Regions from separate parts of the Parabacteroides sp. AF17-3 genome, predicted to be linked through region 2. Evidence: riboswitches for the same ligand, from Rfam matches in the RefSeq annotation. Region 2 holds a riboswitch; the other holds the start of a gene.

Region 1 (3,169 bases), on a different contig from region 2:
TGAAACGGACAGAGTCCGTGCATTGGACGAGGTAGTCAACGTAAACTTACCGTCATCATCAGTCGTTGTCCCGATAGTTGTACCTTTCAGTATAACTGAAACATATGGTAACGTTTCTCCTGTAATAGAGTCCGTTACTATTCCACTTATTATAGTGTTCTGGGCTTTTGATGCAAATGCAACCAAAACAAGTGCCAGAATAAAAACAATCTTTTTCCCCATTATTTTATTAACTCCCTCGTTAAACTCCGCAAAATTATAACAGATTCTTTTTTATGAATGTTCCAAATTGAACCGATTATATTCCAATTGACAACAAATCTCACTTAAAAGACCCAAAATAGATGTTTTAAAATGAATTTATACTACTAATAACAAAATTCCTTCTTTCCGTAACGGGAAGTTTCGGGACTTCAATCAATGTATATCCTGCATCTTTGTAGACATCTTTCATTACATAATATGTATCTATCGCTTCATTAAATGATTGTTTACGTTCTTTATCCGTATGATATATATTTTCCCAGGGAGGAAGTATGAATACCTGCCTGTTATACCTGTATTTATCGACTGCCAATTCTATTTCTTTCCGGTCGGTTAACCCAATCAACCTTGCATATGCCAGTGTATCAGGGATTCCTCTGTCAAAAAATAATATGCCTTCATTTTCTTTATGAGCCAGATATGATTCAACAGAACGTTCCAGCATCATACTGGTATATAAAACGGTATCTTTCCAGGGCAATGCGTCTCCACCCTGTTGCTGTTGTTCTTTGATAATATCCCGTGCTACTTCTTTTACTGTTTGATATCCAACTATTTTAAGTTCTTCAATTAATGATGTTTTACCCGTTCCTGGTCCACCGGTAATAACATACAAGCCTGTTTTTATCAACATGATTTGTCTTTTTATGACTATTATGCCAAAAGGAAATACAACCCGGAAGAAAAGCTGTTATAACCGGAATTGTAGATGCAAATATACTGGATTATTTTTTTAAACCTATCAATTCACTCTTAAATTTAACATTTCACTTTTGTTTTCTCTTATCAATCTTTCTACCTTTGTACACGAAAAGGGGTGCCATACTGTAAACGGGCTGAGATTATACCCTGTGAACCTGATGCGGGTAATGCCGCCGTAGGAAAGACAGACAAGGCTTTTCCCTCCTTTCGTGTGTAAATATGAAAACAGATACATTATATCGTTATCCGACTGCGTTAACCATTGCTGGTTCCGACAGCGGCGGAGGAGCCGGGATACAGGCAGATATTAAAACATTCTCTGCATTGGGAGTTTACGGAGCTTCCGTAATCACCTCCATTACGGCCCAAAACACACAAGGTGTCAGAGGCATACAAGCCATCTCTCCGGAAGTCTTGAAAGGCCAGTTGGATGCGGTTTTTGAAGATATTACCATCGATGCTGTCAAAATAGGAATGCTGCATAATAAAACGGCGGCAGAAATCGTCGTAAATGCAATCGATACTTATTCACCGTCGCGTATTATCCTGGACCCGGTGATGATTTCGACCAGCGGTAATAAATTATTGCAGGATGATGCCATAGACATCATTGTCCGGGAACTGTTCAAACGGACATCGCTGGTCACTCCCAACATCGACGAAGCTGAATTCCTGTCCGGAATGAAGATAACTTCCGAAAAAGAGATGTGCCTGGCGGCAGAGAAGTTGCTGTCTTTAGGTTGCCGTGCCGTATTAATGAAGGGAGGGCATTTAAAAGGAAAAGAGATGACTGATATATTATATGTATCGGAGGCATCCCCTCTCCGGCTTTCGGCGGAAACTGTAATTACGACCAACGGCCACGGCACCGGTTGTACGTTGTCTTCTGCTATTGCCGCTTACCAGGCTTTGGGTAAGAGCCTGCCGGATGCCGTCAGACTGGCTAAAGAGTATATAACAAAAGCGATTACTGAAGGGAAAGATGTACGGACAGGACACGGGCATGGTCCCCTGAACCATTTCTTCGCTCCGGTTCCTTTAGTAAAAACAGAGATAAAAGGATAGTATGAAGCTGTTCGTAATCACAACTCCTTTCTTTTTTGAAGGGGAAAGCCGGATAATAACCCATTTGTTCAGGGAAGGAATGCAGCGTTTACATCTGCGCAAACCCCAAAGCGACATCGACAGGTTTCGTCTCTTACTGGATGCTATCCCTGCCGAATATCATTCACGGATTGTGTTGCACGAGCATTTCGAACTCACAACCGGATACCGGTTGGCCGGAATCCATTTGAACAGCCGGAATAATACCCTGCCGGAAGGTTTTGCCGGAAGCATAAGCCGTTCATGCCATTCCTTGCAGGAAGTGCAGGATAACAAACAGTTGGATTATGTATTTCTGAGCCCCATCTTTCAAAGTATATCCAAAGAGGGATACGGAAACGGCTTTCCGATGGAGAGATTACGGGAGGCGGCTGCTTCGGGCATAATCAACGAAAAGGTAATTGCCCTGGGTGGAATAGAAGAAAAGAACATTCCGCTGATTGCCTCCTTACATTTCGGTGGAGCTGCCATTCTGGGAGCTTTGTGGGGCAAGGCCCCTTCTGTAATAAACGAGACATCTATAATAAAACGATACAAACAACTGGATATATGGCAATAGAATATCATTTGCGCAAGCACGAAGATAAAGGACAATTTATTCCACAGGGCAGTGGTGAACGCCTGATGTTTATAACCCACGGTACTTCTAAATACACGGAACGGGAAGAAGTCAAAATGGTTCTTGACGGCGGTTGTTCATGGGTACAGCTACGGATGAAAGGAAACATGAATATTTTTACAGCCAGGGAAATCGGGCAACTAATCAATGAGCATACAAACAAATGCATCTATTGTATAAACGATAATGCACGGATTGCTTTGAGATGCGGGGCGAACGCTGTTCACCTGGGGAAAGAAGATATATCAGTATCCGCCGCATGGGAAATGGCAAAAGAGCAGTTATTTCCGGACGAAACCTTCTATATCGGCGCCACCGCCAATACCTTTGAAGATATCGAGCGTGCTGTCGGACAAGGAGCTTCCTATATCGGCCTTGGACCATTCCGTTATACAGAAACGAAAAAGAAACTCAGTCCCGTTCTCGGTCTGGAAGGATACAGAAAAATAGTGCAGCAATGTAAGGAGGCTGGCTATAAAA
Region 2 (3,169 bases):
AGATTGGCTCCGGCGCGGAAACGTTGGTTGCCGAAGCTGTAACCGGCTTCGTAGTCGTAGAGTGTTTCGTGAGTAGGACGTTCGTTGACTGCGGCTTCCGTAAAATTGTCTCGATTGGGTTCACGGTTGGCGACGGAGAAAGAGACGAAAGCATTATGACCGCCTTTCTGGAAATTGATACCGGCTTTCGGGTTGAAGAAGTTCCAGTTTTTGTTGACGTAGATTTCCTTACCGGTATTGTCGTCACTTCCTTTGATCGTGTAATGGATGCCACGGTATTGCAGGTCGAGGTATCCGTTCAGGTAGGGGTGGAACCGGTAGTTGCCTTTTACGTAAAAGTTATAATCCAGTTTGTTCCCTCTGTTACGGTAATATTCGTAGTCAGGCGAGGGGAGTGCTTCTGCATTTTTGACCCACATGACACGGCCGAAATGGTCGCCTACATATTTATTGACAGCTGAACCGAAGCTCATCTGGAGACGTTCGGAACGATAGTTCGCACTGTAAACGATACCGTAAAAGTCGTTGTCCAGCCATTTACGGCGGACGAGGTCGGAACTGACGATTGTGTCGCCTTTCCCGTTAATATAAGACTCGGGGAGTTTGTATTTTGTAAATTCTTCATTGGGCTTATAGTCTTCGTAATATCCCTCTCCATGTGTGTAATGGAGTGTCAGGTTCATATTCCACAGGTCGCTCAGTCGCTGACTTGCCATCAGGTGGTAGTTTTGCTGCCGGTAATTGTCTGTCTGGTTGTCGTAGAATTTTTTAACGCCGTTCTCTTTATATTCTCCGCAAGGGTTGTAAGTCCGGTCGCTGTCCAGGTAAATGGAAGGGACACCGTTCCAGGCCTGATACGTTTTTTCTATATTGCCGAATGTCTGGAAGCGGACCAGAGTGTTGTCGCCGTAATAGGTGGCTGAGCCGAAATAAGAGTGCATATTGGCTGTTGCCCGGTCGATGTATCCGTCGCTTTGGACGTTGGAGTAGCGGGCGTCGAAAACGAAATGATCCCGGAGTAACCCGGTTCCTGTTTTGACTGAGTTTTTGACGGTTCCGAACGAACCTGCCGAAAGGCTGTATTCGGCATACGGTTTCAGGTCCGGCTTTTGCGTTTGCATGGCGACGGTGGCACCGAAGGCGGCGGCTCCGTTGGTCGATGTCCCGGCTCCCCGTTGTATCTGTATGTTATCGACGGAAGATGCGAAATCGGACATGTTGGCCCAGAAAACGGTGTGAGACTCGGAGTCGTTGACCGGTACGCCGTTGACCGTGATGTTGATGCGGTTGGCGTCTGTGCCGCGGATACGGAAGCCCGAATAGCCGATACCTGTCCCGGCGTCCGAAGTCATGATGACGGAAGGGGATTGGGAGATGAGATAGGGGATACCTTGGCCATCGTTTTTGCGGCTGAGTTCGTCTTTGGATACTTCGCTGTAAGCCACCGGAGTACCTTTGGCTACTTTGGTGGCGGTGACGACTACTTCGTCCAGCGATAAGTCACGTGAAATTTTGAGAGAATCGACAGGGTCGGGACGGTTTCCCGCTGCTGCGAATGTTGCCAGAGATCCGGCACAGATAATCAATACACTTTTCATCCTTTTTACCTTAATGTTTAAAAACCTGATAAGTGAATAGGAGAGGTGTGTTGTGTGAAGAAGTATACCATGTTTTACAATTTCCTTCGCCGGCATTATCCGTATCAGGTAATATGGGTATAATCTCAGCCTGCGGCACGTACTGTATCGGTACGTGGCAAGCACCCCTTTGTATTCGGGGCACAAAGATAAGAAAAGTCAGGGAATTGTACAAATGGAAAAAACCGCCGCGAATCACTTCGGGGCGGTTTCGACTCCACAATTTTCCATCAATTATGTTGTAATTATTTACTGTGGATATATCTCTGTTTATTTGTTATTCAACAGTGGTGTACCAATTGCTCTTCATCCAGTTCAAAGGAGCGTACCAGCTGTCTTCCTTACCTCCCAGATGGGCATTCAGGTTGGCTGAGTTATAGTCTTTTTCGTCAGCCGGATACTGGATGCGGTCCAGAGGAAGCGGAGTTGCGACAGACTGCGGGTCGCGTTTGAAATAAATTTCCGGATATCCGGTACGGCGGACAACATTCCATGCTTCATATTCCTGGATAGCACCGTGATGGATCCAACGCTGTGTCAGGATACTCTTTTGCGGATTGCTGGCGTCCCATTGTGTTTCAGCATATGCTTCAACTTCGGCTGCTGAGGGAGGAGTTAACGGATCACGGTAGGTACCGGTTGAATTCAAATCGAAATAGAATTCAGTGGAAAGTTTTATACCGTTGATATATTCGCTCTTGGCATTACCGGTAGCCCAGTTGTTAGCATAGGCCTCCGCCTTCATGAAAGCAACTTCGGCTGCTGTCATCCAGAGTCCCGGGAATCCGGGGTTACGGGTGAAGGTCGATGTATCCAGGGCTGCGTAATATTTAGCCGTACCATGTGTAGAGATACTCATATTCGTTTCCTGTTCCGTGAGTGTTTCAGACGGATCGAGGCCGATATATTCGTTATTCCAGTTACTGTCATACAAGACTTCCAAACGTGGGTCCGGATTATTGGTGTTGGCATTCAATGCGCGTTGCATTGGGCCGGACATGCGGTTGTAAGTTGAATTCTCGATTGCGTTTTGCAGGTCGCGGTCAAAATCAAACTGGTCATCGTCGGTTTGTGGCACTGTGATATTATCAGAGTTTAGATCTACCATCGGATAAGTACCGGGATTTTCCAACATGGTTTTGATCGCAGCACGTGCTTCACTTACCAGGTCGCCGTTAGAAGCCAGGTGAGTAGCTACACGTAAACGCAGGGAGTTCACATATTTACGCCATAAGGTGATATCACCGTTGTTCACATAGTCTTCTGCATTCAGGTAAGTACTGGCATTGGCTGTAAGCGAACGGCCGTTGAGGTATGTGTTGACTTCGTCCAGGTCGCTCAGGATCATTCTATACAAATCGATATCCGAGTCGTATTTCGGTTTGGATGCTTCTACGTCTCCTGTTGCCCATAATGTGCCGGCTTCAGAGAATGGTACTCCACCCCAGGAGGAACAAACTTCATAAAGTTGTTCTTCCATTACCGTACGTCCCAGCAAGAAGAAGATACGATAGTCTTCTTTTTCTTCTTCC

The links. Region 2 has a riboswitch for thiamine pyrophosphate ahead of DWW91_RS14240 (TonB-dependent receptor). Riboswitches for the same ligand answer to the same signal wherever they lie in the genome.
Region 1: linked by a shared signal. The riboswitch ahead of thiD (bifunctional hydroxymethylpyrimidine kinase/phosphomethylpyrimidine kinase) and the one ahead of DWW91_RS14240 (TonB-dependent receptor) in region 2 are both predicted to bind thiamine pyrophosphate.

Annotation. Positions count from the first base shown of each region.
Region 1 is NZ_QTMM01000005.1:284,657-287,825, reverse strand. Features, by position in the region: gene DWW91_RS08860 (DUF5686 family protein) at 1-222, opposite strand, end outside; gene DWW91_RS08855 (AAA family ATPase) at 350-898, opposite strand; TPP riboswitch at 1,068-1,165, shown strand; gene thiD (bifunctional hydroxymethylpyrimidine kinase/phosphomethylpyrimidine kinase) at 1,186-2,031, shown strand; gene DWW91_RS08845 (thiamine phosphate synthase) at 2,033-2,629, shown strand; gene DWW91_RS08840 (thiamine phosphate synthase) at 2,620-3,169, shown strand, end outside.
Region 2 is NZ_QTMM01000010.1:29,555-32,723, forward strand. Features, by position in the region: gene DWW91_RS14240 (TonB-dependent receptor) at 1-1,598, opposite strand, end outside; TPP riboswitch at 1,662-1,777, opposite strand; gene DWW91_RS14245 (SusD/RagB family nutrient-binding outer membrane lipoprotein) at 1,915-3,169, opposite strand, start outside.